DNA from 2 places in the Acidovorax sp. JHL-3 genome. Region 1 is predicted to be linked to the other one. Evidence: riboswitches for the same ligand, from Rfam matches in the RefSeq annotation. Region 1 holds a riboswitch; the other holds the start of a gene.
The links. Region 1 has a riboswitch for thiamine pyrophosphate ahead of K226_RS0113220 (cytosine permease). Riboswitches for the same ligand answer to the same signal wherever they lie in the genome.
Positions count from the first base shown of each region.

Region 2: linked by a shared signal. The riboswitch ahead of thiC (phosphomethylpyrimidine synthase ThiC) and the one ahead of K226_RS0113220 (cytosine permease) in region 1 are both predicted to bind thiamine pyrophosphate.

Region 1 is NZ_JAFU01000001.1:2,827,008-2,842,417, reverse strand. Features, by position in the region: gene K226_RS0113245 (thiazole synthase) at 1-10, opposite strand, end outside; gene thiS (sulfur carrier protein ThiS) at 25-222, opposite strand; gene K226_RS0113235 (FAD-dependent oxidoreductase) at 219-1,328, opposite strand; gene thiD (bifunctional hydroxymethylpyrimidine kinase/phosphomethylpyrimidine kinase) at 1,585-2,439, shown strand; gene K226_RS0113225 (glutathione S-transferase N-terminal domain-containing protein) at 2,488-2,883, opposite strand; gene K226_RS0113220 (cytosine permease) at 2,954-4,225, opposite strand; TPP riboswitch at 4,294-4,399, opposite strand; gene K226_RS0113215 (GGDEF domain-containing protein) at 4,591-6,021, opposite strand; gene K226_RS0113210 (NAD(P)/FAD-dependent oxidoreductase) at 6,173-7,237, opposite strand; gene fdxA (ferredoxin FdxA) at 7,299-7,628, opposite strand; gene K226_RS0113200 (sulfate adenylyltransferase subunit 1) at 7,733-9,100, opposite strand; gene cysD (sulfate adenylyltransferase subunit CysD) at 9,100-10,044, opposite strand; gene K226_RS0113190 (phosphoadenosine phosphosulfate reductase family protein) at 10,222-10,854, opposite strand; gene K226_RS0113185 (DUF934 domain-containing protein) at 10,851-11,246, opposite strand; gene K226_RS0113180 (nitrite/sulfite reductase) at 11,259-13,052, opposite strand; gene K226_RS0113175 (sulfite exporter TauE/SafE family protein) at 13,068-13,871, opposite strand; gene mnmC (FAD-dependent 5-carboxymethylaminomethyl-2-thiouridine(34) oxidoreductase MnmC) at 14,113-15,410, opposite strand, start outside.
Region 2 is NZ_JAFU01000001.1:135,049-150,458, reverse strand. Features, by position in the region: gene ftsW (putative lipid II flippase FtsW) at 1-890, shown strand, start outside; gene murG (undecaprenyldiphospho-muramoylpentapeptide beta-N-acetylglucosaminyltransferase) at 1,138-2,202, shown strand; gene murC (UDP-N-acetylmuramate--L-alanine ligase) at 2,199-3,632, shown strand; gene K226_RS0100655 (D-alanine--D-alanine ligase) at 3,629-4,642, shown strand; gene K226_RS0100650 (cell division protein FtsQ/DivIB) at 4,639-5,427, shown strand; gene ftsA (cell division protein FtsA) at 5,478-6,707, shown strand; gene ftsZ (cell division protein FtsZ) at 6,943-8,184, shown strand; gene K226_RS0100635 (methyl-accepting chemotaxis protein) at 8,338-10,122, opposite strand; gene lpxC (UDP-3-O-acyl-N-acetylglucosamine deacetylase) at 10,351-11,274, shown strand; gene K226_RS20030 (hypothetical protein) at 11,282-11,458, shown strand; TPP riboswitch at 11,506-11,627, shown strand; gene thiC (phosphomethylpyrimidine synthase ThiC) at 11,740-13,665, shown strand; gene K226_RS0100615 (methyl-accepting chemotaxis protein) at 13,803-15,410, opposite strand, start outside.

The sequences.
Region 1 (15,410 bases):
AAGAGGTCATGGCATGCGGTGGCATCAGCCACCCGTCACAGGAGAGATGATTTCCACCCGGTCGTCGGCCTGCAGCAGTTGTTCGGCGTAGTGGGTGTTGGGCACAAAAACGGTGTTGACCGCTACCGCGAAGGGCGGACGCGCCGCCACGGCGGCAATGGCATCGGCCAGCGTGGCGCCGTCGGGCAGTTCGTGGGATGTCTGGTTGATCAGAATGTTCATGGCAACGCGCGGCTATCGTCTCCGGTGGGCAGGGCAAGATCAAAGCGGGAGGCCAGCGGCGACTGGCCCGTGGCCATGATCTCCAGCACCACGTCGAGCATGGCCGGGGCGATCATGAAGCCATGGCGGTAAAGGCCGTTCACTTCTAGCACCCGGGGTTGCGATTGGCGCACGGCGGGCAGATTGTCGGGCAATGTGGGTCGGCACTGGGTGGCGATTTCCACAATGCGGGCTTCGGCAAAGCCGCTGTGCACGGCGTAGGCGGCGCTCAGCAGCTCCAGGGTAGACCGCACGCTGGCGGGCGACAGGTCGTCGGATTCGATTTCCGTGGCGCCAATCACAAACAGATGGTCTTCCTTGGGCGCAATGTAGATGGGGTAGCGCGGGTGCACCACCCGGGTGGGGCGCCGCAGTGTGACCTCAGGCGCGTGCAGGCGCACCACTTCGCCCCGCACGCCGCGCAAGTCCCGCCATTGGCCGCGCGCGCCCAGACCGCGGCAGTCGAGCAGCCAGTCGGCCTGCCCGGGTGTGCCGGGCGAAAACTCGCCAGGGTCGCACGGGGTGTGCCAGTGGCAGCGCACCTGCAGGCGATCCATCTCATGGGCCAGGGCGGCCAGCAACTGGCGGTTGTCCAACTGGCCTTCGCCGGGCAGGTACAACCCTTGCATAAAGCGGTGCGCCAGGGTGGGCTCGGCAGCAGCCACACCGGCGCTGTCGAGCACCTGCATTGCGGGCAGATCGGGAATGGTGGTCTGGGTGGTTTCCAGCAGGCGCTGCAGCCGATGGGCTTCGGCGGCGTCCTGGCGGTGCCAGACGATCAGCGTGCCATCTTGCTGAAAGAACACCGGCTGCTCCAGCGCAGCCAGCACCTGGGGCCAGCGCGTGAGGGAGTATTGGCCCATGCGCACCACCCCCGGTTCTGTCACGGCCGACTCGGCCAGCGGGGCCACCATGGCGGCAGCAATGGGCGCCGCGGCATGCTCGGCGGCCGGGCCACCGCTGTCGAAAACTTCGACAGTGTGGCCCTGGCGGGCCAGTTCAACAGCCAGAAGCCGGCCCATCAGGCCGGCACCCAGAATGACAATGGAGGAAGGTTGGAGTTTCATGCGTCCTACTGTGGGCAACAGGAGGACAAAACGGGGCTGTGCCGTTACTGGAAACTCCCCACGCCAGCATGACCTGGATCGGGTAGCGGAGCCCAGCACCCGCAGGTGCTGTAAAAACTTGTCGTTTCGTGGCTCCAGGGTCTTTCTCAGTCGCGCGCCACACTGGCGGGACACCCCTGTTTCGTCCGTAAGCCAGAATTACAGCATATCCCTTTGCGCGTCGGATTGACCTGGCGCATAGGCCATAATTTTTGCCATGACAACTCCAACCAGCTTCGCCTCTCCGCAACCGCGCTATGTGCGCGTGCTGTCCATCGCCGGTTCCGACAGCGGCGGCGGCGCGGGCATCCAGGCCGACCTCAAAACCTTCAGTGCCCTGGGCTGCTACGGCATGACGGCCATCACCGCCATCACCGCGCAGAACACGCTGGGCGTGACGGGCATTCACGGCGTACCGCCCGACATGCTGCGTGCGCAGATCGACGCCGTAGCGCAAGACATCGGCGTGGACTCCGTCAAGATCGGCATGCTGGCGTCACCCGAGGTGGTGCGCGTGGTGGCGCAGGCCATCCGCACCCACCGCCTTCCCCATGTGGTGCTCGACCCGGTGATGGTGGCCACCAGCGGCGACCGGCTGATCGCCAGCGAAACGGTGCAGGTGCTGGTGAACGAGCTCTTTCCGCTGGCCGCCGTGGTCACACCCAATCTTGACGAAGCCGCGCTGCTGCTGGGCCGCGAGATTGAAGGCATCGACGACCTCGACGACGCGGCGCGTGACCTGCTGGCCCTGGGCGCACCCGCTGTGTTGCTCAAGGGCGGGCATCTGAAAGGCGAGCGCGTGGTGGACCTGCTGGCCACGCGGTCGGGCCTGCGCCAGCGCCTTGAAAGCGCCCGCATTACCACGCACAACGGCCATGGCACGGGCTGCACGCTGTCGTCGGCCATCGCCGCATTTTTGGCGCAGGGTCTCCCACTGCCGCAGGCCGTGGAAAAAGCCCGGGCCTACATCCTGGGCGCCATTGCTGCCGGTGCCGATGTGCATACAGGCCAGGGCCACGGGCCACTAAATCATGGTTATGCGCCCATAGTGCAGCGGGTGCTGCAAGATTGAGTTCGAGTCCTGCGTGGCCCGTTAAGAGCTGAAGCGCTAAAGAGGTCCTCAAACCACCTGCGCGAAATTGCTGCGCAAGTAGGCAATGATTTTTTCGGAGTCGTAGAGCCAAAGGCTGTTGCCAGCTTCGTCCGTGATCTTCAGGCAGGGTACCTTGGTGTGGCCACCTTGCTGCGTCAATTCGGCTCTGGCGGGTCCTTCCGGCTGAGCGTCCACCTGGGTGATTTTCAGGGACAGGCGACGCATTTCCTGGCGCACTTTGATGCAAAAAGGGCAGGTCTTGTATTGGTACAGGGCGAGTGCGCGGCACGATTGGTCCACCGAATCTTGTCCGGCAGTGGAACGCACCATGCCCTGGGGACGCGTCAAGGTCTCCTTGAGCTGCATCACAGGGCCCAACACAATGCGCAGGGTCTTGAAAAAGGATCGAACTAAAAATTTCATGGGCCATTTTAGGCAAGCAGAGAGCTGCCCCTTTGTGGGCAGACCATGGGCTGCCCTTGCTCGAGTTCGCTCAGCGCCGAGGGCGCGTTGCGAACGCCAGCACAAAACACAGCACCAACGTGGGCAAAGCGGCGCCCAGCACTGTAGAAACCATGGGCAGCAGGTGGTAGAAAGAAACTCCTGCCAACCAGATGGCAACAGGCAAGGGGTTGACCTTGCGTGCCTGCGCCAGCAATGCGGGCGCATTGGTGCCAAAAGCCAGGCGCCCCAGGATGACGCCGAACAAGGGCACAAACACCGAGCTCAGCAGCAGCAAAAACGGCTCCAGGCTGTGCATGGGCAGCACCAGCGCCAGAGCGGTGCACAACGCTGTCATGGCCAGGCCCCAGCGGCGCACGCTCCAGCGTGGCAGCAGGCTGTGGGCCGATACGGCGCCCGAATAGGTGTCGCCATAGGCGTTGTCCACCTCGTCAATCAGGATCAGCGATAGCGCAATCAACCCGCCCTGGGCCAGCAGCAAGGCCTGCACCAGATCTTTGCTGGGCAAGGTCAGTGCCACCAGCACACCCAGCGCATAGCACCACAGGTTGGCCAGCGCATAGCCCAGCCAGGTGCCGCGCAAGGCCGCGCCGCCGTTTTTGCCGTGGCGGGCGTAATCGGCCACCAGGGGCAGCCACGAGATCGGCATGGCAATCACCAGATCCAGCGCGGGCAGTACGCCCATGCCGCCTTCGCCTTTGCGGTTCCACAGCGCTTCAAAACCCTGGGCCTGCGCCAGCGACAAAAATTGCCAGCTCAGCCACAGAAGCGACACCACCACCAGCGGCAGCGCCACGCGCGCAATCACCTTGCGCACCAGCTGCACCATCGAGCCGCTGATGAGCAGCATCACCACGCCGCCCCAAAGCAGCGTGGCCAGCACAGGCCAGTGCGCGCCTGCCATGGTGGCCGATTGCTGACCGATGGCTACCGTGGCATCGCGCATCACCACCAGCTCAAACGTGCCCCAGCCCATCAGCTGCACGATGTTCAGGATGATGGGAAGCCCCGCAAAGGTGCGGCCATACACCGCATGCATCAGGCCCGCACTGGCCAGCCCGCTGTCGCAGCCCAGCTTGGCCACCCAGCCCAGCAGGCCGGCACCCAGGATGGAGCCCGCCGCGATGGCCCACAGGGCCTCTTGGGTGCCCAGCGCGGGCATCAGGTACGCGCCCACTTGCATCACCAGCAGGCCAACGCCCAGGCTGAACCACAGCGACGCGTGGTCATGCCAGGCAAAGACGCGCCGCTCGCTCGAAACGGGTGTCAGCGCCTCGTTGGCAGATGGGGTGTGGGTGCTCATGCGGGTTCCTTGGCAGTGCGGTGCGTTGCAGCGCAAGGAAGACCCGGGCCAAGCGCGGTCAAGGGCGTGGAATGGCGGACGGGCTTCCCTGCGCGAGGATGATCTCAGTCAGGTTCAAAGGGACTCTCTCAGCCCGTGCAGCGTTGGCGCTGCGGGGCACCCCTAGCGGTGCAGCGCCTTGCGGCGGTGCGGGGCGGATTCTAGCGGGGTGGGGCAGGGCGCAGGCTGGAGTGCAGGGAGACTATCCAGAAATCTCGGTTCCCGAGGCGAACTCATCCGGCCTGCAGAAGGCGCTGCTATCAGGGTCGCGCCCCATCTGCCTGGCGGTGCGGAGTCCGAAAGAGACCCCTTCGAGCCAGAAAACCTCAGGCTGCGTCCGACCGCCGGTCCTGCTCTCTTGCCTGGTAAAAACGACTCTTTTGTGCGTACATCTCCTGATCCGCGCGATGCACCACGGCTTCCATGAACGCTCCTTCCTGAGCGCACGCAGATCCCATGGAAACCTGGATGGTGTGCCCGGGATAGAACTGGTTGTTCAACTCCAGAAGAGACAAAATTCGCTCTTGCATCGCCTGGGCGCCGCGCTCATCCGTTGCGGGTAGCAGCACCATGAATTCATCGCCGCCGATCCGGGCTGCGCAAGCCGGCGCATCCACCGCCTTGGCAAGCACCTCGCCCACGCGGCGCAGCATGGCATCCCCTGCGGCATGGCCGTGCTCGTCATTGACGGTCTTGAGGCCATTCATGTCGATGGCGATCACTGAAAGGGGCCATGGCCCCTTGCGCGACAGGCGGTTCAGCTCTTCCATATAGAAAGCGCGGTTGCGCAACTGGGTCAGCACATCATGCTTGCCCAGGTATTCCAGATAGGCCTCGGCTTTCTTGCGCGCGGTGATGTCCACCAGGGACAGCAGAACCAATCCCCAGTTCTCGGCATGGCTGCTCATGACGGCGAACTCCAGGTGGATGTGCAGTACGTCACCCGAGAGGGCATAGTTCACCACTTCGCGCTGCTGCACCAGCTTGCCTTCCCACAAGTCCTGCAACTGCTCGGCAAAGGATTCGTACATTTCCCCCCGAAAAACCCGTGAGAGGGTCTGCAGCAGTTCTGGCTTGCCGCTTGCGCCAAACATCTCCAAGGTGCGGCGATTGACGTCGATCACGCGGATTTCCTGCATGCAGCGCGTGACGAATTCCGGATGCACTTTCAGAAAGGTTCTGAAGTCGCGGATGCCCCGGGTGCGCACTTCATCGAGCAGTCGCTTCACCTCGCTGAAGTCTTCTACCCAAAGCGATACGGGCGAGTGTTCGAACAGGTCCCGGGTATATCGCTCGCTGCGCTGCAGCTGTTCCGTGCCCCGAACCTCGGTTGTCACATCCTCCAGTGACACCAACACCCGGCTCCAGCTGTCCTCATAGCCGGGAAGCACCCGGGCGCGGACCTGAACATCCAGCCGTCGCCCGTCCAGGGCATAGTTCACTGACCGGGTCTCGAAACCCTGCTGGCCTTCCCACAGCGCAAGTAGCTCTGCCACGATGCTGTCGAGCATGTCCCCACGGAAAACCTCATGCAGCCGACTCTGCAGGGTTTGCTGATCCGCAGCCTTGAACAAGTCGAGGGTGTACTGATTGACCTGCACCACCTTGTAGGACTGGCTGCAGCGTTGCAGCCGCTGCGGATCTTCTTGCAAGAAGGCGAGCAGATCGGTGACGCCGTCCGCACGCCACTGGTCAAACAATTGTTTCAGCCCGCTGTAATCTTCCATCCACAGCGATACAGGGGCAAGGTTGAACATGTCTTCAAAGTCGAGACCTGTTGCAAGAGATTGGGTTAGCACTGACACCTCCAGCGGGCATTATTGCCTACGCCAGTCCCGCAAAATGCGCTCTCTCAACGGGTCACAGGAGATCGAGGCAGCTTCAGCAGCATCGGAGTGATCCGCTGGGTTAGTTCGCCTCGACTCTGAGCAGCTTTTGCAACTTCTCGCTGCTGGTCGTGTACTCCAGCGGCAGCTTGTGCCCCGCCAGCCACTCGGCCGCGCCAAAGGCGGCGAGCGCGGCTTCGTGGAAGCCGCTCAGAATGAGCTTGCGCTTGCCGGGGTAGGTGATGGCGTCGCCCACGGCGTGGATGCCGGGCACGCTGGTGGAGAAGGTGGCGGGGTTGACCACGAGCTGCTTGCGCTCTAGCTGCAGGCCCCATTCGGTGATAGGGCCCAGGCGCGGCACCAGGCCCAGGCGCACCAGCAGCAGGTCGAGCGGAAGGCGCAGCGGCTGGCCCTCGGGCGTGGTCAGCTCCAGCGCGGCCAGGCGCCCCTGTTCTTCGACGATGCCGCTGGCCACGCCGATGGCAACCTCGATGCGGCCCGAGGTGCGCAGGGCTTGCAGTTGCTCCAGCAGTGTGGGCGGGGCGTCGAACACGTCGCGACGGTGCTGCAGGGTGGTGTGTGCGGGGCGCTGCGCCTCGGGGGCGGTGGCGCAGTCAATGGCCTGCTGCACGGCGGGTTCGTCGCCGCCGTGCACCACCACGCGCTGGCCGGCGAGGTTGGTGCTGTCGTCCAGGCGGTAGCGCAGCTGGGTGCCTTCGTAAGCCTCCAGGCCAGGCAGCTTGAGGGCGCGTGGCATGAAGGCACCTACGCCGGCGGCGATGAACACAGTGCGCGCCAACAACCGGGTGCCCTGCGCGGTGCCAACGAGGAAGCCGCCGCCTGGTTGGGTCTGCACGGTGTTCACCTGCTGGCCCAGGTGGAACGTGGGGCCAAAGGGCTTGATCTGCGCGCACAGCCGCTGCACCAGTTCGTGCCCGGTGCAGGCCTCAATGGCGGGAATGTCGTAGATGGGTTTGTCGCCGTACAGCTCGGCGCACTGGCCGCCGGGGTGGGGCAGGGCGTCGATGACGTGGGCGCGCAGGCCGTGCAGGCCCAACTGGAACACCTGGAACAGGCCGACAGGCCCCGCACCGATGACGACGGCGTCAGCGGCGGTGGGGGCCAGGAGGGCAGTGGCGGTGTTCACGGGATGGGGCGCGGGTGTGGGGCTGCGCAGTGCAGGCCCGGGAGGGGCGCCTCGCGCGCAATTAGCGGATCAGGTCCTTGACCTTGCCTGGCTTGCCATTCCACTCGTCGGCGTCGGGCAGGGCGGGCTTGCGCTTGGTAATGCTCTTCCAGCCGTCAGCAAAAGAAAGGTCGGCGTTGAGCTTGATGAACGCGAGCTGGTCTGCCGGCAGGTCTTCTTCGGCAAAGATGGCGTTGGCCGGGCACTCGGGGATGCACACGGCGCAGTCAATGCACTCGTCGGGATCGATGACGAGCATGTTCGGGCCTTCGCGGAAGCAGTCCACGGGGCACACGTCCACACAATCGGTGTACTTGCACTTGATGCAGTTTTCGGAAACGACGTGGGTCATGGCAGGAATTGTGTGGGTCGGTGAAAACCCTTGATTTTAGAAGCTTTCACCGACGAGATTAAAGGGGCCTTGCGGTCAGTGTGGGTTCAGGGGATTGATGCAGGTCAGTTGACCAGCACGGCCCCAGCGGTTTTGTGGCTGGCAGTGTCCACCAGTATCAGTGATCCGAGCACGCGCGCTGTGCCAAATGCAGCCGCGGGAATGGCCTCTTGCAGCAGCAGATCCACATGGCCGATGGCATTGGGATCGAGTTGCGTGGCGGGCTCTTCGGCCAGCGTGTTGATGTTGAGCCGGTGCACCACGGCTTTCACCTTGGCCTTGACCCAGCGGTGGCCATGCAGCGCCCAGTAAACACGGCCCGCCACCAGGGGCTCGTCGTCCATCCAGGCCACGGTGGTGCGCAGCTCGCGGCGGGCGGGCCAGGCGGGCACAGCGGCGGGCGTGTCGAAATCGTCTTCGGCCGGGGCTGCCTCGGTGGGCGCAGCCACGATCCAGTCGCCGCGCGATACATCGACCTCGCGGTCCAGGATGATGCCGGCGCTGGTGCCCGCAGGCACGTCGCCGGGGCGGCGGGCATGGTCGAGCACCTGGGCCACGGTGGCCAACTGGCCGCTGGGGAAAATTTGCACCGGCGTGCCAGGCGCTACGTTGCCTGCTGCCACACGGCCCCAGAACACGCGGCGGCCCTGAGAGGTGTCAGAGGACGAGGACGAGGATTTTTCGACCCACTGCACCGGGAAAGCCAGCGGCAGTGCCGTGTCGGCAGGCGTGTTGGGCAATGCTTCAAGCACCTGCAGCAGCGTGGGGCCTTCGTAGCCGCACCAGCCAGAGTGGGCGTCCACCACGTTCCAGCCCTTGAGGGCAGACACAGGCACAGTGGCGCACACGTCAATGCCTGCGGCTTGGGCAAAACGGGCCAAAGCGCCCTGGATGTGCTTCCAGGCCAGCACCGGGTCTTGCACCGCGTCGAGCTTGTTCACAGCGAACACCAGCGCGTTTACGCGCAGCAAATGGGCCAGCAGGCTGTGGCGGCGGGTTTGCGGCAGCAGGGCGAGGTCGGGGTTTTGCCAGTCGAGCTTGGTGGCATCGACCAGCACCACGGCGGCATCGGCGCTGCTGGCGGCGGTGACCATGTTGCGCGTGTACTGCTCGTGGCCCGGCGCGTCGCCAATGATGAACTTGCGCGTTTCGGTGGCGAAGTAGCGGTAGGCCACGTCGATGGTGATGCCTTGCTCGCGCTCGGCTGAGAGGCCATCAGTCAGCAGGGCCAAGTCGGTCTCGCCGCCGCGCTGCACGCCGGCCAGGTGGTCTTGCAGCACGGCCTTGCTGTCCACCAGCAGGCGGCCAATCAGCGTGCTCTTGCCGTCGTCCACGCTGCCGCAGGTAATGAACTTCAGCGCGGAAATAGGGTCATTTGTGCCGTTTGCGCTTACTGGTATTGCGCCAGCAGCTATTGAATTCATAGTAGTCATCAGAAGTACCCGTCTTTCTTGCGCTTTTCCATCGAGGCGTCGGAGGTCTTGTCGTCCATGCGGGTGGCGCCGCGCTCGCTCACGTCGGCGGCCAGGGTCTCGATCACGATGTCGGCGGCTGTGGCGGCAGGGCTTTCCACCGGGCAGGTGCAGGTGATGTCGCCCACGGTACGAAAGCGCACCTGGCGCGTTTCCACCACTTCACCGTCGCGCGGTGGCGTGAGTTCGGTCACGGGCACGAGCAGGCCCTTGCGTTCGACCACCTGGCGCTGGTGGGTGTAGTAGAGCGACGGCAGGGCAATCTGCTCGCGGTCGATGTATTGCCACACGTCCAGCTCGGTCCAGTTGCTGATGGGGAACACGCGAAAGTGCTCGCCGGGCTGCAGGCGGGTATTGAACAGCGTCCACAGCTCGGGGCGCTGGGCCTTGGGCTGCCATTGGCCGAAGCTGTCGCGGTGGCTGAAGATGCGCTCCTTGGCGCGTGCCTTTTCCTCGTCGCGGCGGGCGCCGCCGATCAACGCGTCAAAGCGGAATTCTTCAATCGCTTCGAGCAACGTGACCGACTGGTGCACGTTGCGCGACTCGCCCGGGTGCGCCAGGCGCACGGTGCCGCGCGCCATCGAATCCTCGACGCTGCGCACGATGAGTTCGGCGCCCAGTTCCTTGGCGCGGAAGTCGCGAAAGTCCGTCACCTCGGGGAAGTTGTGGCCCGTGTCGATCATGAGCAGCGGGTACGGAATGCCGCCGCCGCTGGCTTTGGTGCCAAAGGCCTTTTCGGCGCACTTGAGCATGACCAGCGAATCCTTGCCGCCCGAGAACAGCAGGGCGGGGCGCTCGAAAGCGGCAGCCACCTCGCGCAGGATGAAGATGGTTTCTTCTTCCAGCGCGTCGAGGTGGCGGTTGCTGAGGTGGCTCAGCGTGGAGGTGTCGATACGGGCGTTCATGGGTGAATGTGCTCAGTGGTTCGGTTCAATGTCCGGGACGTATGCAACTGGCGCAGTCCAGGCGAGGGCAGCCGCGCAAGGGCCGCCCCCGCTGCGTTGGCTGCGTCCCCCTGCCCGCATGGCGCAGCCATGCGAGAGCGGGGCGAAGGCGCGAAGCGACTCAGGAGGGTGGTAATTTCAATGCGCCAGGTGCAGGCCGCACTCGCGGTTGTCTTCGCCCTTGGTCGGATCCACGTAGTCGAAGTTGTTGGGCAGGCCGTGCTTCACGCAGTATTCGTGCAGGTCTTTGGATGACCAGTGCAGCAGCGGGGCGACCTTGATCAGGCCATCGGGGTTGATGCTGACGGGGTCCATCTGTGCGCGCACGGCGGTGTCGGTGGCGCGCAGGGCGGTGAACCAGACTTGCGGTGCGGTCTCGCGCAGGGCGCGGGCAAAGGGTTCGAGCTTCACCTCGGCGGTGAAGGCGGCGTGGCGTGGATCATGAAGCGCAGGCGTTGCGCCCTCCACCGCCTCGCGGTGCGCGCGGGAGCGGCGTGGCAGGTAGATCTTGAGGTTCAGCCCCAGCTGTTTCGTCACCTCGTCGGCGAAGCGGTAGGTGGCTTCAGTGTTGTAGCCGTTGTCCATCCAGACCACGGGAACCTGGGGGTTGACGCGCGTCACCAGGTGCAGGATCACGGCCTCGAACGGGCGAAAATTCGTGGTGACGATGGTGGGCTGGCCCAGGCCCACGGCCCACTCCACCAGGGCCGGCGCATCGCGGCCCCAGCGGGCATTGACCTGCGCCAGGTCGAGCTCGCGCACCGCACTCATGCCGCCTCCCGTGCGAAGAGCGGGCGCGGCTCCAGCGCATCGCCCTGGTAGAAGGCGCTGTAGCGCGCAAACTGGCGCTCGGCGGCCGCCAGGTTCTGGCCCTCGGCCAGCACTGCGCTCGTGAAGCCGCTGCGCGCCATCTGCACCAGCTGGTCGATCAGCACATCGCCCGTGGCGCGGAGGTCGCCCGCAAAGCCATGGCGGCGGCGCAGCAGCACGGCCTGGCTGAACGCGCGGCCGTCGGTGAACTTGGGAAAGTGCAGCTCGATGCGCTCCACGCCCTGCAGCGCGCCGCTGGCGACGATGTCCGTCAGTTCGGCGTCGTTGGCGATCTGCAAGGTTTTTTCGGTTTCAGCGCTTGTGGGTAAAGTGCTGGCAGCTATTATTTTCATAGTGATCTGGATTTATTCGGTGATGGCTTCTTCTTGCGCCTGCTTGGGGTGGCGCGCGCCGTTGGCGGCGTCCTTGAACGGGTCGTGGCCGATGCGGCGCAGCGCATCAATGAAGAACTCGCCAGGCTTGCGCAGCGCGCGGAAGGTGGTGAGCACGGCCTCGATCACGTCGGGCACTTCGGAGGCCGTGAACGAGGGTCCGACCACCTTGCCCGCCAGGGCCGGGCCCGACAGGCGCGTGCCGTCGGCACCGCCCAGCGTGATCTGGTACCACTCCTTGCCGTCCTTGTCGACCCCGAGGATGCCGATGTGCCCGCTGTGGTGGTGGCCGCAGCTGTTGATGCAGCCACTCATGTGCAGGTCGATGGGTCCCAGGTCGAAGACTTCGTCGAGGTCCTGGTAACGCTCAGTGATGGCCGCGGCAATGGGCAGGCTGCGCGCATTGGCCAGCGAGCAGAAGTCGCCGCCGGGGCAGGCGATCATGTCGGTCAGCAGGCCGATGTTGGGCTGGGCCAGGTCCAGTTTGCGCGCGGCTTCGTACAGGGCGGGCAGGTCGCTTTCGAACACCCAGGGCAGCAGCAGGTTCTGCTTGTGCGTCAGGCGCGCCTCGCCCGCGCTGAACTGGTCGGCCAGCTGTGCCAGCGCGCCCATCGTGTCGGCGTCGGCATCGCCGGGTGCAAAGCCCACGCGCTTGAACGACAGCGTCACGGCGCGCATGCCGGGCAGGCGGTGGCCGGTGACGTTTTGCTGGAGCCAGCGCTGGTAGAGCTGGCCGTCGGTCTTGACGCTGCTGGGCAGGTTGGCGGGTTTCAACTCGGGAACCACAAAGTTGGCTTGCACGCGGTCCAGTTCGGCCTGGGTGATGGTGTGCGGGGCGCCGTCCTGCTCCACGATAGCCTTGTACTCGGCCTCCACTGCGTCGATGAATTGCTGGCCCTCGGCCTTCACCAGGATCTTGATGCGCGCCTTCCACTTGTTGTCGCGGCGGCCGTAGCCGTTGTAGACGCGGATCACGGCCTCGATGTAGTTGAGCAGCTGGTTCCAGGGCAGAAACTCGCGCACCACGGCGCCGATGATGGGCGTGCGGCCCATGCCACCGCCCACCTTGACGGTAAAGCCCACTTCGCCCGCACTGTTCTTGAGCGCCTGCACGCCGATGTCGTACCAGCCGGTGGCGGCGCGGTCTTCGGCGGAGCCGTTGAACGCGATCTTGAACTTGCGCGGCAGGAACGCGAACTCGGGGTGCAGCGTGCTCCACTGGCGTGCGATCTCGGCGAAGGGGCGCGTATCAACGATGCCGTCTTCCGCAATACCTTCATACGCCTCGGTGGTGATGTTGCGGATGGTGTTGCCGCTGGTCTGGATGCCATGCATGCCCACGCTGGCGAGCAGGTCCATCACGTCGGCGGCCTTGGTGATGGGGATCCAGTTGAACTGCACGTTGGTGCGCGTGGTGAAGTGCCCGTAGCCGTATTGGAGTGGCGCTGCGTGCAGTGTCAGGCCGGGCTGGGCGGCCTGCAGTTCGTCCTGCGTGGCCTGGGCATGGGCCAGCAGCTCGGGTGTGGGCTTGTCGTAGTCACGGGCGATGCGGGCCAGCATGCGCAATTGCGTGCTGCTGATTTCGCCGTAGGGCACGGCAATGCGGGCCATGGGGGCGTAGCGCTGGATGTACCAGCCGTTTTGCAGGCGCAGCGGCAAAAGCTGTTCGTCGGTCAGCTCGCCGCGCTGCCAGCGCTCGAGCTGGTCGCGGAACTGCTGGGCGCGCAGTTGGACGAATTGCTTGTCGAAGTGGGTGTATTGGTACATGGGGCAATGAGCCTCTTAAATCAAAACAAGTTTGGCGCCCGCCCAGGCGAGCAGCACGGAAAGGGCCGAGCGGATCAGGCGCTCGGGGGTGCGGGAAACCAGGCGCGAGCCCAGCCAGATGCCGGGCAGCGAACCGGCCAGCAGTTGCAGCAGCAGCGGCCAATCGACGGAGCCCAGCGACGCATGGCCGAGGCCCGCTACCAGCGTCAGCGGCACGGCGTAGGCAATATCGGCAGCAATGATGCGCGGCAGCGGCAGGTGCGGAAACACCAGCAGCAGCACGGTGACGCCAATGGCCCCCGCGCCCACCGAGGTGAAGGTGACCAGCGTGCCAATCACCGCGCCCAGCAGCACCGGCAGGCTCCAGTGGCGTGGCTCGGCGGCGTTGGCCGCATTGGCGCGGCGGGCAGCCACCTCGGCAGCCTGGCGCTGGGGCGAAAACGCCAGCACCTTGTAGGCCGTGGCTGCGGCCGTGAGCAGCAGGGCAATGCCCAGCGTGCTCGTCATGAGGTGCTGGGCCTGTTCGGTGGCTGGCCCCATGCGGTGCAGCAGCCACAGCGCAGCCAGTGCCGCCGGAATGCTGCCCGCACACAGCAGGCCCACCACGCGCCACGGCACCAGGCGCTGGCGCGCCATGCTCACGGTGCCGCCCATCTTGGTGAAAGCGGCAAACAGCAGGTCGGTGCCAATGGCCAGGTGGGGCTTGACGCCAAAGAAGAAGATGAGCACGGGCGTCATGAGCGAGCCGCCGCCCACACCGGTCAAGCCCACGATGAGCCCGACGGCAAAGCCCGCAAAAACAAACGCCAAATCATGCATGGCTGCGAATGTAGAGGCCCGGCTTATGAAAACAAACGATTGTTTAGTGCTGCCCTTATGCGAATAAGCTTATGCACGAGCTGTGGCGCGGGTTGCGCGGGGTTTGGTGGGGTTTTGTGCCTTGTTCTTTTGCGTCCCAGGCGAGCCGCTACCGTGCAAGCGCCACCCGCTGAACTGGTGGCGTCCCGCTTTCCGCGCGCAGCGCGAAGAAAGGCGGAAAGGCGCGAAACGCCACGGGAGGTTATTTCTCCAGCCGCGCCGTGCCCATGGCGCGCGCCAGACGCGCATCCAGTGGCAGCGGCTCGGCATTCACCAGCGCGGCCAGCAGTTCGCCGCACAGCACGGCCCGCGTGAGCCCGCGCGCGCCCATGGCGGTGCAGACCCACAGGCCGGGCAGGGCCTGGGCATCGACAGGGCCGACGATGGGCAGGCGGTCGGTTGCGGTGCAGCGCACGCTGGCCCAGGCGCGCACTGCGGCAGTATCCGAGGGCGATGTGCTGGCAAACGCCGCCTGCAGCGTGGGCGCCGCGTTGGGCAGCAATTCCTGCAAGCGCCGCCAGTTGGTGGCATGGGCAGCCGCCACTTCGGCGGAGGTGAGCGGCAAGGCGTCCACATCCCGTTCAAAGGTGGAACCCATGTGCCAGGCAAGGCCCGCGTCTCGCTGAACATGGGCGACCAGGCCGCCATTTCCGTTGACCGGAAAAGGGGGCAGGGCAGCAGCCCCCGTGTCTTGCCGACCCCACGACAACTGACCGCGCACGGACTGGAGTGGCAGGGTGGGTGCTGATGAGGCTGCAAGCAACGCATTGCAGGCCGGGCCTGCGGCCAGCACCACGCATTCAGCCTCGGCAATGGTGTGGCCGTGGTCATCCAGTGCCTGCCATATTCCGGTGGCGGTGCTGTCCCCGGTGGCGGCGCTGTCGGTCGCCGGGCTGCGCTGCAGCCGCGCTACCGATTTGCGGGGGCACCACTCGATGCCGGGCTGCGCCAGCAATGCGCGGACCAGGCGCGCGGGTTGCACCCAGCCCGCTTTCGCATGCCAGCAGGCGGGGGTGTCTTGCGCCAGCCCGGCGGCTTGTAGGGTGGGCGCGCTGGCTGCCTGGCTCCAGTCGGCACCAGGGCTTTGTTCCCAGCCTGCGGGCAGGCCCAGGTTCTGCTCGGGCCGACGTTCCAGCACGCCGCAAGGGTTCCAGTCCACACCCTGCTGTAACAGCACCTTCGACTGCTGCAGCATGGCGCGCACGCCACTGCGCGACACGCGCGAGAAAACGTTGTCGTCCGGGGAGAGATGGGGGGCGAACAGACCCACCGGCAGTCCGGAGGCCCCCGCCGCCGGTGCATCGCCCATGTCTAGCACCTGCACCTGCCAGCCGCGCCGCGCCAGGCTGGCTGCCGTGGCGGCGCCCGCCAGACCTGCGCCAATCACCAGGCAGCGGGCAGGTGCAGCGCGCACGGGGCGGGTAGGGGGCGTGCGCGAAGTGCGCGGCTCCCACCGAGGATCGAAGGTGGCTTGCAGGTTGTCGCGCTTGGGCGGCACGC
Region 2 (15,410 bases), 2.7 Mb from region 1:
TCGTCCTGCTGGTGGCGGTGCTGATCCCGCATGTGGGCATTGTGGTCAATGGTGCGCGGCGCTGGCTGTCGCTGGGCATCATGAACTTCCAGCCCTCGGAGCTGGCCAAGTTTGCCGTGCTGGTGTATGCGTCCGACTACATGGTGCGCAAGATGGATGTGAAAGAGCGCTTCTTTCGCGCCGTGCTGCCCATGGGCGCCGCCGTGGCCATTGTGGGTGTGCTGCTGCTGGCCGAGCCGGACATGGGCGCCTTCATGGTGGTGGCGGTGATCGCCATGGGCATCCTGTTCCTGGGCGGCGTCAATGCGCGCATGTTCTTCCTGATTGCGGGCGTGCTGGTCTCGGCCTTCGCCGTCATGATCGCCAGTTCGCCATGGCGGCGCGAGCGCGTGTTTGCCTACCTCGACCCGTTCAGCGAAGAGCACGCGCTGGGCAAGGGTTACCAGCTTTCGCATTCGCTCATTGCCATCGGGCGTGGGGAAATCTTTGGCGTGGGGCTGGGCGGCAGCGTTGAAAAGCTCCACTGGTTGCCCGAGGCCCATACCGACTTCTTGCTTGCCGTGATCGGCGAGGAGTTCGGTCTGGTGGGCGTGCTTACGCTCATCGTGCTGTTTGTCTGGATGACGCGCCGCATCATGCACATCGGCCGCCAGGCCATCGCCCTGGACCGCGTATTCGCTGGCCTGGTCGCGCAGGGCGTGGCCATCTGGATGGGCTTTCAGGCCTTCATCAACATGGGCGTGAACCTGGGCGCGCTGCCGACCAAGGGACTCACGCTGCCGCTGATGAGCTTTGGCGGCTCTGCCATCCTGATGAACCTCGTCGCGCTCGCGGTCGTATTGCGCGTGGATTATGAAAACAAACTGCTCATGCGCGGAGGCCGCGTATGAGCAGTTTGTTTCACCAAAACAGGCTGCAGCAGCGTGTCAACGCTGCCGAATGCGGAGCATTCGATGCGCGGAGGCCGCGTATGAGCAGTTTGTTTCACCAAAACAGGCTGCAGCAGCGTGTCAACGCTGCCGAATGCGGAGCATTTGATGCACGGAGGCCGCCTATGAGCAATTTGTTTCGCCAGAACAAGCTCCGCATTGCGCATGCAATGCAAGGCGCGCAGCGCCTCATGAGAGGGGGGCGTGTATGAGCCAGAAAACGGCACTCATCATGGCTGGCGGCACCGGCGGCCATATCTTCCCGGGCCTTGCTGTCGCTGAGGAGCTGCGCGCACGCGGCTGGCGCGTGCACTGGCTGGGTGCACCGGGCAGCATGGAGTCGCGCATCGTGCCGCAGCACGGCTTTCCGCTCGAACTCATTGATTTTTCCGGTGTGCGTGGCAAGGGCCTGGCCACGCTGGCGTTGCTGCCCCTGCGCCTGCTGCGCGCCTTCTGGCAGGCCTTGCACGTGGTGCGCCGCGTGAAACCCGATGTGGTGGTGGGCCTGGGTGGCTACATCACCTTTCCGGGCGGGATGATGGGCGTGCTGTGCGGCAAGCCCCTGGTGCTGCACGAGCAGAACTCGGTGGCCGGCATGGCCAACAAGGTGCTGGCCGGTGTGGCCGACCGGGTGTTCACCGCGTTTCCGGGCGTGCTGAAGAAAGCCCAGTGGGTGGGCAACCCGCTGCGCGCGGCGTTCACGCGCCAGCCGGCACCGGCTGAGCGTTTTGTCGGGCGCACGGGCCCCCTGCGCCTGCTGGTGGTGGGCGGCAGCCTGGGCGCGCAGGCGCTCAACGACATCGTGCCCCGGGCTCTGGCGCTGATCCCTGCGGAAAACCGGCCAGTGGTCACGCACCAGAGCGGCGCCACGCAGATCGACACCTTGCGCGCCAACTACCAGGCTGCCGGTGTGCAGGCAGAGCTCACCCCGTTCATCGACGACACGGCCAGCGCGTTTGCTGCGGCCGACATCATCGTGTGCCGCGCCGGCGCCAGCACCGTGACCGAGATTGCCGCCGTGGGTGCTGCCGCCATCTTTGTACCGTTCCCCTTTGCAGTGGATGACCACCAGACCACCAACGCCCGCTTTTTGGTGAGCGCGGGCGGCGGCTGGCTGGTGCAGCAAAGCGACCTGACCCCCGAAGGGTTGGCGAAGATGCTATTGAATTCAGAGCGCACAGCGCTCGTCGATATTGCCGAGAAGGCCAAAAACATGCAAAAAATCAATGCCACCCGCGAAGTGGTGGCAGCGTGCGAGGAGTTGTCTGCATGAAGCACGCTGTTCGCCATATTCATTTCGTCGGTGTGGGCGGCGCCGGCATGAGCGGCATCGCCGAGGTGCTGTTCAACCTGGGCTACCAGATCTCGGGTTCGGACCTGAGTGACAGCGCCACGCTGCGCCGCCTCGCGGGCTTGGGCATCAAGACCTGCCTGGGTCACGCGGCAGCGCACATTGAGGGGGCTGATGCGGTGGTCACCTCCACCGCCGTCACGGCCGACAACCCCGAGGTGCTGGCCGCGCGCGACAAGAAGATTCCCGTGGTGCCACGCGCCCTCATGCTGGCCGAGCTGATGCGCCTCAAGCAGGGCATCGCCATTGCCGGCACGCACGGCAAGACCACCACCACCAGCCTTGTGACCAGTGTGCTGGCCGAGGCGGGGCTCGACCCCACCTTTGTGATTGGCGGGCGCCTGAACAGCGCGGGCGCCAATGCCAAGTTGGGCAGCGGCGACTACATCGTGGTCGAGGCCGACGAGTCCGATGCCTCGTTTCTGAATTTGCTGCCCGTGATGGCTGTGGTCACCAACATCGATGCCGACCACATGGAAACCTACGGGCATGACTTTGGTCGCCTCAAGGGGGCCTTCATCGATTTTCTGCACCGCATGCCGTTTTATGGCACTGCCATCCTGTGCGTCGATAGCCCGGCGGTGCGCGACATTCTGCAAAGCGTGACCTGCCCCGTCACGAGCTACGGCTTTTCGGAAGACGCCCAGGTGCGCGCCATCAACGTGCAGGCCGAGGCGGGGCAAATGCGCTTTACGGTGCAGCGACGCAACGGCGTCACGCTGCCCGATATGGAGGTGGTGCTCAACCTGGCGGGCGAGCACAACGTGCTCAACGCCCTGTCGGCCATCGCGGTGGCCGTGGAGCTGAACATTCCGGACGAAGCCGTGCAGCGCGCGCTGGCCGGTTTCAAGGGCGTGGGCCGGCGCTTTCAGCGCTATGGCGAACTGCCCGCCAAGGACGGTGGCCAGTTCACGCTGATCGACGACTACGGCCACCACCCCGTCGAAATGGCCGCCACGCTGGCAGCGGCCCGCGGGGCTTTCCCTGGGCGCCGCCTGGTGCTGGCGTTCCAGCCGCACCGCTACAGCCGCACGCGCGACTGCTTTGAAGATTTTGTGAAGGTCATCGGCAGTGCCGACGCCGTGCTGCTCACCGAGGTGTATGCCGCTGGCGAAGCGCCCGTGGTGGCCGCAGACGGCCGCTCGCTGGCGCGTGCGCTGCGCGTGGCCGGCCGGGTAGAGCCCTTGTTCGTTGACGCCGTGGCCGACCTGCCCCAGTCCATTGCAGACAACGCAAAAGATGGCGACGTGGTGATGTGCATGGGTGCGGGTTCGATTGGTGCCGTGCCCGGAAAGGTGGTTGATTTGCTACAAAATAATGAGCTGTTGCCGCAAGCAGGGAGGTCGCAATGAACACATTTGGCTCAAATATTGACGCCCGCACGTTGGGCAAGGTGGCAGTGCTGATGGGCGGTGCATCGGCCGAGCGCGATGTGTCCCTGATGTCCGGCCGCGGCGTGCTGCAGGCGCTGCGCTCGCGCGGTGTGGATGCTTACGCGTTCGACCCGGCACAGAGCGAACTGGGCGAACTCAAGCGCGGCGGTTACGCCCGCTGCTTCATTGCCCTGCACGGGCGCCACGGTGAAGACGGCACGGTGCAAGGCGCGCTGGAGTTGCTCGGAATTCCGTACACCGGCTCGGGTGTGATGGCGTCCAGCATGTCGATGGACAAGATCATGACCAAGCGCATCTGGCGCGCCGAGGGCTTGCCCACGCCCGACTGGCGTCTTGTGGCCAGCGGCGATGAAACGGCTATGGCCCTGCAGGCGCTGGGCGCGCCCATGATCGTCAAGCCCGCGCGCGAGGGCTCGACCATCGGGCTGACCAAGGTGTCCTCGCCCGAGCAGTGCGAGCAGGCCTATGCGCTGGCGTCGAAATACGACCCCGAGGTGCTGTGCGAACAGTTCATCGAGGGCGATGAAACCACCTGCCCCATCCTGGGCGAAGGCGCCAGCGCCCATGCGCTGCCGGTGATCCGCATCGTGGCGCCGCAAGGCAATTACGACTACGAACACAAGTATTTCACCGACGACACCCAATACCACTGCCCAAGCGGCCTGCCCGAGGCGGAAGAACGCGAGATCCAGCGCCTGGTGGTGCAGGCCTTCCGTTCGCTGGGCTGTCGGGGCTGGGCGCGGGCCGACATCATGATCCGCGCCAGTGACCGCAAGCCCTTCCTGCTGGAAATCAACACCTCGCCGGGCATGACCGGTCATTCGCTGGTTCCCATGTCGGCACGGGCTCTGGGCATCAGCTACGAAGACCTGTGCGTAGGCGTGCTCGCCACCGCCACGCTGGACACGCCGCCCGGTGCCACGCTGAGCCCGGCACAGAGCCAGCCCCAAGAGGCCACCACGCCATGAACCAGTCGCTGCCCGCACCGCTGGACGTCAAGCTCATGAACCTGACCGCTTCGGTCTTGTTCCTGTGCTGCGTGCTGCTTTTGCTGGCAGCGGGGGCGCGCTGGGTGTTGCGTTATCCCGGTTTTTCTGTGGCGCGCATCGTGGTTCAGGGTGAGCTGGTGCACAACAATGCAGTGACCTTGCGCGCCAATGTGGCGCCGCAGCTGGCGGGCAACTTCTTCACCATCGATCTGCGGGCCGCGCGCGCGGCCTTCGAGCAGGCGCCCTGGGTGCGCAAGGCCCTGGTGCGGCGCGAGTTTCCGGGTGGCCTGCGCGTGGAGCTGCAGGAACACGATGCTGTTGCCTTCTGGGGGGGCGAAACCGGTTCGGCACTGGTCAACAGCCAGGGCGAGGTTTTCGAGGCCAATGTGGGCGATGTGGAGCAAGAAGGCTTGCCCCGCCTCACGGGTCCCCAGGGTAGTTCGGCCGAGGTGCTGCAGATGCACGGCGTACTGCAGCCACTGTTTGAGCCGCTGGGCATGGCTGTGGATGCGCTGGAACTCACCGGGCGCGGCGGCTGGCGCGCCACGCTCGACACCGGCGCAGCGCTGGAGCTGGGAGGCGGCACGCAACAAGAAGTGGTGCAACGCACGCAGCGCTTCATCAGCACACTGACGGGGGTGGCGGCGCAATACCAGCGCCGTGCGGACGCACTGGAGTCGGCAGACCTGCGGCATGCCGGAGGCTATGCGCTGCGGTTGCGTGGCGTGACGACAGTCACCGCGGAAGCGGCTGCGAAGAAATAGCCGCGTGCAGCAGATGCGACAGGACAGAACAATGAAGGGCAGACACTGATATGGCAAGAGAATACAAAGACGTCGTGGTGGGGCTGGACATCGGCACGGCCAAGGTCATGGCCGTGGTGGCCGAGGTGTTGCCCAATGGCGAGCTCAAACTCGCAGGCCTGGGCGTGGCCCCGAGCAATGGCTTGAAGCGTGGCGTGGTGGTGAACATCGACGCCACCGTCCAGAGCATCCAGCAGGCGCTCAAAGAAGCCGAGCTGATGGCCGACTGCAAGATCCAGCGCGTCTACACGGGCATCACGGGCAGCCATATCCGGGGCCTCAACTCCAGCGGCATGGTGGCCGTGAAGGACAAGGAAGTCACCGCCGCCGACGTGGCGCGCGTGGTCGAGACGGCCAAGGCGATCAACATCTCCAGTGACCAGCGCCTGTTGCTGGTGGAGCCGCAGGAATTTGTGATCGACGGGCAGGACGTGAAAGAGCCCATCGGCATGAGTGGCATCCGTCTGGAGGCCAAGATCCATATCGTGACCGGTGCGCAGAGCGCGGCCGAGAACATCATCAAGTGCGTGCGCCGCTGCGGCCTCGAAGTCGAGCAGCTCATGCTCAACCCACTGGCCAGCAGCCAGGCCGTGCTGACCGATGACGAGCGCGAGCTGGGCGTGGTGCTGGTGGATATCGGCGCGGGCACGACCGACGTGGCCATCTTCACCGGCGGTGCCATCCGCCACACGGCGGTGATCCCGATTGCGGGCGACCTCATCACCAGCGACATTGCCATGGCACTGCGCACGCCCACCAAGGACGCCGAAGACATCAAGGTCGAAAGCGGCTACGCCAAGCAATTGCTGGCCGACCCCGAGGCCCAGGTGGAAGTGCCCGGCCTGGGCGACCGCAGCCCGCGCATGCTCAGCAAGCAGGCGCTGGCTGGCGTGATCGAGCCCCGGGTCGAAGAAATTTTCTCGCTCGTGCAGCAGGTGGTGCGCGAGTCGGGCTACGAAGAGGTGCTGTCATCGGGCATCGTGCTCACCGGCGGCAGCTCGGTCATGCCCGGAATGATCGAACTGGGCGAGGACATCTTTTTGAAACCCGTGCGCCGCGGCATTCCCAAGTATTCCAGCGCCCTGTCGGACATGGTCGCCCAGCCCCGTGCCTCCACTGTCATGGGCTTGCTCGAAGAAGCGCGCCTGGCACGTCTTCGCGGGTTCAAGGTGGCGCAAAAGAGCGGGTCGATGAAGACCGCGTTCGGGCGCTTCAAGGATTTCATCGTGGGGAACTTCTGACCATGAAATACCCAGGCATGAGCGCCGCCGGGCCGCCCCAAGGCGCGAAGGCCCCCTTGCGGGGCAGCGCAGCAGACGCAGTTGCAAGCGTGGGGGCGATCTGGCTAGCAAGAGGGAGTCCCCATCGCATACCGCGCGGGCGATGGCGATGTATCGGACCGCCCTATGTCCCGCGAAACAGACCCCCTTTCCCCATTTGGCAATTGAATACGTATTTAGAAACAGGAGCTCCAACATGACCATCGAAATGATCGAAGCCGAAGAATTCAACCAGGGCACCCAGATCAAGGTGATCGGTGTGGGCGGCGGCGGCAGCAATGCTGTCGAGCACATGATTGCGCGCAGCGTGCAGGGCGTGGAGTTTGTCAGCGCCAACACCGACGCGCAGGCGCTTACCCGCAGCTCCGCCCACCGCACCATCCAGCTGGGCCAAAGCGGCCTGGGTGCCGGCAGCAAGCCCGACAAGGGCCGCGAAGCCGCCGAAGCCGCCGTGGATGACATCCGCGCCGCCATCTCGGGCGCGCACATGCTGTTCATCACCGCCGGCATGGGTGGCGGCACGGGCACCGGCGCCGCACCGGTGATTGCGCGTGTGGCCAAGGAAATGGGCATTCTCACCGTGGGCGTGGTCACCAAGCCCTTCGACTGGGAGGGTGGCCGCCGCATGAGCAATGCCGACAACGGCCTGGCCGAGCTCGAAGCCAATGTCGATTCGCTGATCGTGGTGCTCAACGAAAAGCTGCTCGAAGTGCTGGGCGATGACATCACTCAGGACGAAGCCTTTGCCCACGCCAACGACGTGCTGAAAAACGCCGTAGGCGGCATTGCCGAAATCATCAACGAATACGGCCATGTGAACGTCGACTTCGAAGACGTGCGCACCGTGATGGGCGAGCCTGGCAAGGCCATGATGGGCACGGCCACCGCCAGCGGCCCCGACCGCGCCCGCATTGCCGCCGAGCAGGCCGTGGCCTGCCCGCTGCTCGAAGGCATCGACCTGTCGGGCGCCAAGGGCGTGCTGGTGCTGGTCACCGCCGCCAAGGGCAGCCTCAAGCTGTCCGAATCGCGCCTGGCCATGAGCACCATCAACGCCTACGCCTCGCCCGACGCGCATGTCATCTACGGCGCTGCCTACGACGACAGCCTGGGTGAAGAGATCCGCGTGACCGTGGTGGCCACGGGCCTGTCGCGCCCCAATGCGCGCCGCCAGCCCATCTCGGTGGTGCAGGGCGGCCTGCGCACGGGCACGGACAACATGGCCTACCAGATGCCCATGACCACCAGCGGCGTGATGGGCGGAGCCGTCGGCGTGGCAGGCGGCATGGGCGTCGGTTCCCAGGCCGATTACGGCGGCATGTCGGTGCCCAGCGTCTGGCGCACCAACCGCACGCAGGCAGCAGCCCGCGTCGATGCACTGTCGTCGGGCGGCATGGACGATCTGGAAATTCCGGCTTTCCTGCGCAAGCAGGCCGACTGATCGGCGTTCTCTTGCGCCCCCTCGGTTGCCCTGTGGCGACTGGGGGGCGAAGAAAAGAAGCCCTGCCAGCGTGAGTTGGCAGGGCTTCTTTGCATGGAGCGCAGGTTTACCGTGCGCGGACTTGCTTCGATGGGGCTACGCAGCGCTCCCGGTTCAGAAGGACTCCCAATCGTCGTTGTCACCTGCCGCTGGTTTTGGGCTGCTGGACTTCGGCGGCAGCGCTGCCACCGGGGCCTTGGCGGCTGGGGCGGGGCGAGGGGATGCGGGCTTGACCAATGGTGGGGGCGCTTTGCCCGCGCGTACCGGGGCTGGGGCAGGGCGAAGTGCGGCTGGGGGTGCAGGCCGTCTTGCCGGTGCGGGCGCCGAGGCATTGCTGCCGTTCACCCGGAACAACGCGACCACCTGGGTGAGTTTCATGGCTTGCTCGCGCAGGCTGTCTGCGGCGGCGGTGGATTGTTCCACCAGGGCCGAATTCTGCTGCGTCATCTGGTCGAGCTGGTTCATGGCGGTGTTGACCTGCGCGATGCCCTGGCTCTGTTCTGAGGTGGCAGATCGGATCTCACCGATGATGTCAGTCACGCGCTGAACGCTCTCAACGATCTCGGTCATGGTGGCGCCTGCATTGCCCACCAGCTGCGTGCCCGATTCCACCTTTTCAACCGACGCGCCAATCAAGGCTTTGATCTCCTTGGCGGCTTCTGCACTGCGTTGTGCCAGGCTGCGCACCTCGCTGGCCACCACGGCAAAGCCCCGGCCCTGCTCGCCCGCACGGGCGGCTTCGACAGCGGCATTCAAGGCCAGAATATTGGTCTGGAAGGCGATGCCATCGATCACACCGATGATGTCGCTGATCTTGTTGCTGCTGGCGTTGATGTCCTGCATGGTGGCGACCACACGCGACACCACTTCCCCGCCACGCGCTGCCACCGTGGCCGCCGATGTGGCCATCTGATTGGCGGTCTGGGCAGAGTCTGAGGTCTGCCGGACGGTGCTGGTCAGCTCTTCCATGCTGCTCGCAGTGCTCTGCAGGTTGCTGGCAGTGTCTTCGGTGCGGTGGGCCAGGTCGTTGTTGCCCTGGGCAATCTCGCTGGAAGCCGTGGCGATGCTTTCGGTGGCCGAGCGCACTTCGGTCACGAGCTGGCGCAGCGAGACAACCATGCGGCCCAGGCCGTCGAGCAGGGAGCCTGCTGGAGCGTCAGGGATGGGGGTGTCCAGATTTCCCTGGGCCACCTCTGACATCACTGCGATGGCGTCGGTGGGTTCGCCTCCGATCTGGCGCAGCACCGAGCGCGTGACCAGCAACCCCACGCCACCCACGACCAGCATCACGACGAGCACGATCGCCAGGTTGGACAGCAGGGTTTTGCGAACGAGCTGGTCGATGTCGTCCGTATACAGACCGGAGCCGACCATCCAGTTCCAGCCGTCCACACGGATCACGTACTGGAGCTTGGGCACCAGCGACTGCGAGCCGGGCCGCGCGAACATGGTGGGCACAAATACGCGGCCGTTGGAACTGGCGTTGAGCGCGGTTGATATCTGTTTGAGAATGTCCGTGCCGGCGCCGTCCTTCACTTTGCCAGCCATGTCCTGGCCTTCCCATTCAGGCTTGATGGGGTGCATCACGCCTTTGGAATCCAGCGTCCAGATATAGAAGTACTCGGTTTTGCCTTCAGGTCCACCAAAGCGGGACACGCGCAAAGCGTCCTTGGCCGCCTTTTGGGCTTCTTCTACCGGCATCGCCCCGCTTGCGGCCTTGGCCTGGTACGAGGCCACGATGCTGTGGGCCGATTGCACCGCTGTGGTCAGCAGCTCACGCCGCGACTCGATGATCTGTGACCGCTGCTGCAGCAATGCACTGACCGCCATAAACAGCAGTGCTACCAATGCTGTGGCCAGCATCAGCAGGATCTTGCCTCTGAAACTGAGTTTGCTCATGAAATCTCCCGGGATGAAAAAAAAGGGCTGTTCTTGGGCCCGCAAGCAAAGGAGCGGCCCGGGTCGTGGGCCATGCGGATCCTTTGGGGCTTGCCCTGTAACCGATTGTGTGATTGTCCTCCATGCCGGTTGTGAGGGAAAACGAGTGCATTCCACTCAGAGTGGACCCCGCCCAGCGCAGCGCCGAGCGCGGCAGCACAAAATCCTTGCGGCAACTAAAATCGCAGGATGCTCAAGCAACGCACCCTCAAAACCCTGACCCGCGCCGTGGGGGTAGGTTTGCACAGCGGCCAGCGGGTCGAGTTGACCCTGCGGCCGGCCCAGCCCGACACGGGCATCGTGTTTCGCCGCGTGGATTTGCCCCAGCCGGTGGACATCCCCATTTCTGCGGCCGCCGTTACCGACACCCGCCTGGCATCGACCATCGGCACCGGCAACGCCAAGGTGCACACCGTCGAGCACCTCATGTCGGCCTGTGCCGGCCTGGGTATCGACAACATGTACGTGGACATCACCGCAGAAGAAGTCCCCATCCTGGATGGTTCATCGGCATCGTTTGTTTTTCTGCTGCAAAGCGCAGGCATTGAATTGCAGAACGCACCCCGCCGCTTCATCCGCGTGACCCGGCCGGTCGAGGTGCGAGAGGGCGAGGGCGCCCATGCCAAATGGGCGCGTCTGACGCCCTACCATGGCTACAAGCTCAGTTTCGAGATTGATTTCGACCACCCGGCGGTGGATTCCACGGGCCAGCGGGTCGAGTTTGACCTGGGCTCCGGCAACTACAGCCGCGACATCGCCCGTGCGCGCACCTTCGGCTTCACGCGCGATGTGGAAATGATGCGCGCAAGTGGCCTGGCGCTGGGCGGCGGGCTCGACAACGCCATCGTGATGGACGACTACAAGGTGCTCAACAGCGACGGGCTGCGCTATGACGATGAATTCGTCAAGCACAAGATCCTGGACGCCATGGGCGACCTGTACCTGGTTGGCAAGCCTTTGCTGGCCGCCTACAGCGCCTTCCGTTCAGGCCATGCCATGAACAACCTGCTGCTGCGCGAGCTGCTGGCCCAGCGCGACGCCTGGGAAGAGGTGACGTTCGAGGACGACCGCCAGGCACCCAGCGGTTTCCTGCAACCCGTGCGAGCCTGGTAGCAGACCCATGCTGCTGTTTCGCTGGCTGGCCATGGCACTGCTGCTGACTGCGGCGGTTTCCTTCGCGTTTTATGCGGGCACCGGCCAGGCACGCTACAAGCGCTTTGGCCTGGTGGTGCTGAAATGGACCATCATCGCGGCGGTTTTCTTCTTTGCCGTGATGTTCATCGGGCGCCTGGCCTGAGCCCGAAAGTTGGGTCGCGGCAGCGCAAGCAGTGCTGGCCTATACTCGCGCCTGCTCCGGGGTGTGCTGATGCACTGAGATGCGGGAGGGCGTGAAACACACGCCCCTCTGCGAACCCGACGAACTTGATCCGGTTCATACCGGCGGAAGAAGAGCCGACCTCCATGCGCCCGTGCCTGCCTATCCGGCATGCACGCCATGCCCCAGGTGCCCCGCGCACCTGCGGGGGAGCAGGTCCATTCCGGAGCAACCCCCGCCACCGGAACCAGGAGACCTGCCCCATGAACGCCCCCGACCGACACGCCGATTTGGCACAGCTGGCCACCCCCGAAAAGTTTGCCGAACTGCTGGCGCGGACGCGCGAGCCCTTCCCCGCATCCCGCAAGGCCCACCTCCCCGGCCATCTGCACACCGATTTGCGCGTGCCGGTGCGCGACATCGCACTCACCAATGGCGAGGTGGTCAGCGTGTACGACACCTCCGGCCCGTACACCGACCCCGAGGCTGCGATCGATGTGCGCCAGGGCCTGGCCAGCGTACGCGGCGGCTGGATCACCGGCCGTGGTGATGTGGAGCACTACGAGGGCCGCGCCCCGGTGGCGCTGGACGACGGGCAAAAAAGCGAAGACGCCACCCGCCTGGCCCAGTTGCGCGCCGAGGCTGCCGCCCTGCAGCGCAAGCCGTTGCGCGCCAAGAGTGGTGCCAACCACACCGGTAACGTGACGCAGATGCACTACGCACGCAAAGGCATCATCACCCCCGAAATGGAATACGTGGCCATCCGTGAAAACGGCAAGCGCGAGTGGATGGAGCAGTACATGCAGGACGCGGGCCGTGAGAAGCGCCTGATGGGCAACCCCATGGGCGCGAGCATCCCGCGCATCATCACGCCAGAGTTCGTGCGCGACGAAGTGGCCCGTGGCCGCGCCATCATTCCCGCCAACATCAACCACCCCGAGGTGGAGCCGATGGCGATTGGCCGCAACTTCCTCGTCAAGATCAACGCCAACATCGGCAACTCGGCTGTCACGTCCAGCATTGAAGAAGAAGTGGAAAAGCTGGTCTGGGCGATCCGCTGGGGTGCCGACAACGTGATGGACCTCTCGACCGGCAAAAACATCCACACCACACGCGACTGGATCGTGCGCAACTCGCCCGTGCCCATTGGCACGGTGCCGATCTACCAGGCGCTCGAAAAAGTGGGCGGCGTCGCCGAAGACCTGACCTGGGAGATCTTCCGCGACACGCTGATCGAGCAGGCCGAGCAGGGCGTGGACTACTTCACCATCCACGCCGGCGTGCGCCTGGCGTACATCCACCTCACGGCGGCGCGGCGCACCGGCATCGTCTCGCGTGGCGGCTCCATCATGGCCAAGTGGTGCATGGCGCACCACCGCGAGAGCTTTTTGTACGAGCACTTCGAGGACATCTGCGACATCATGAAGGCGTACGACGTTTCGTTCAGCCTGGGCGACGGCCTGCGCCCCGGGTGCGCGTCCGACGCCAACGACGAGGCGCAGTTTGCCGAGCTGCACACGCTGGGCGAGCTGACCCAGGTGGCCTGGAAGCACGACGTGCAGACCATGATTGAAGGCCCCGGCCATGTGCCCATGCACATGATCCAGGCCAACATGACCGAGCAGCTCAAGACCTGCCACGAAGCGCCGTTCTACACCCTGGGCCCGCTGACCATCGACATCGCACCGGGCTACGACCACATTGCCTCTGCCATCGGCGCGGCCATGATCGGCTGGATGGGCACGGCCATGCTGTGCTACGTGACGCCCAAAGAACACCTGGGCCTGCCCGACCGCGACGACGTCAAGCAAGGGATCATCGCCTACAAGATCGCCGCGCACGCCGCCGACGTGGCCAAGGGCCACCCCGGTGCCCGCGCGCGTGACGATGCGCTGAGTCAGGCGCGTTTTGATTTTCGCTGGCAGGACCAGTTCAACCTGGGTCTGGACCCTGAGACAGCGCAGGCCTTCCACGACGAAACCTTGCCCAAGGATGCCTCCAAGGTGGCGCACTTTTGCTCGATGTGCGGCCCCAAGTTCTGCTCGATGAAGATCACGCAGGAAGTGCGCGACTTTGCCGCGCAAAAGGGCGTAGCCGAGGCCGAAGCGCTGGCGGCGGGCATGGAGACCAAGGCTGAAGAGTTTCAGCGCGGCGGCGGCAGCCTGTACGTGCCGATCAAGCCTGTCTGATTGATTGCTATTAAAAACGTAGCTGTTAGCGCTTGCTGCATAAGCGCTAACAGCACTTTTTACCTATTTTTTAGCGGATTCACCCAATTTTCAGCCCTCACCAGCCATCTACAACGGGGCGGCCGCAACCCCGTTGTTTAGCCATTCGCCAGCAGTGCCTGTTGCCGGTGTGCGTGGGCAATCTGGCCGATGGGCGGCAGGGCTGTTTCGGCGCCCTGGCCAGGCAGCACAAACCGGCTGATCAGGGTGGAAAGCTCGTGGGCCTGGCTGCGCAGGCCGGCCGATGCGGCCATTGACTGCTCTACCAGCGCCGAGTTGGCTTGGGTCATCTGGTCCAGCCGCGCTACTGCGGTGTTGATCTGGCCAATGTCGCGGTTCTGGTCCTGCGTGGCGGAGGTGATCTCGCCCATCATGCGTTCGGCGTTCTGGATGGAGCCCACGATGCGCTGCATGGTAGTGCCCGCTACGCCCGCCAGGCTGGTGCCCTCTTTCACCTGATCGACCGATTCATTGATCAGCGCCTTGATTTCCCGCGCCGCGGCGGCCGACCGGGTGGCCAGGCTGCGCACCTCGGCAGCCACCACCGCAAAGCCCCGGCCCTGGTCGCCCGCATGGGCCGCCTCCACGGCGGCATTGAGAGCCAAAATGTTGGTCTGGAACGCAATGGAGTCGATCACGCCGATGATGGCGGCGATCTTGCCGGCCGACGCATGGATGCCTTGCATGGTGCGCTCTACCTGGGCCACCACGCTGCCGCCCTCGTGCGCCACCGTCGTGGCCGTGGCCACGATCTGCTGCGCGTCGTGCGCCGCTTGCGCCGACTGCATTACCCGGATGGTGATCTGCTCCAGCGCCGCCGCGGTCTGCTGCAGGCTGGCAGAGGTTTCCTCGGTGCGGCTGGAGAGGTCGGTGTTGCCATTGGCGATTTCCGATGCGGCGGAGCTCACGTTCTGTGCCGACCCGCGCACCTGCACCACCAGGGTGCGCAGCGCCTGCTGCATCACCGCCAGCGAATTGAGCATGCGGCCCGCTTCGTCTTTTTCATGGCCGGCAATGTCGTGGCGCAGGTCCAGGGCCGCCACGCGGTCGGCCGTGACGTTGGCCAATGCGATCGGGCGTGTGATGCTGCGCACCAGCCACAGCGCCAGCACGCTGCCCACCACCAGGGCCAGTGCCCCAAAGGCCAGCAGCGCAGTGCGGGCCACGGCGCCCAGGCGCTCCACCTCGCGTGCGCCGGCATCAATCGCGTTGCGCTGCGACTGGGTCAGCGTGCCCAGTGCGGACAGCAGTGCACCGGAAGAGGGCAGGAACCGCTCTGCATATACCTTGCGGATGCGCACGGTAAAGTTGGATTCGCTGGCCGCCATCAGCTCGGCGCGGGCTTTCTGAAAATCCTTTCCTGCGGCCTGGATGCCCTCCAGCAGTGCGCGGTCTTCGGCAGCCTGCAGTCCCTTGTCCAGCTCGGCGATCAGCCCGTCGTAGCGCTGCTGGGTGGCGGCGATGTCGGCGCCCAGAATTTCATTCACTTCGGGCTCCGAGCTCAGGGCGATGGCCTTGAAACGCTCGGAGTTGATGGCCTGATAACGGTAGGCGTCGGCAACCAGGCGTTCGGTGGCAACGCCCTGGCTCACCATGGTTTCGGTGGATTGCTGGATCTGGCGAAGCGACCAGATGCCAATGACCGAGCCCAGCAGGGTCAGCGTGAGCACCACGCAGAACGTGGTCAGCAGCCGCTTGCCCAGGGT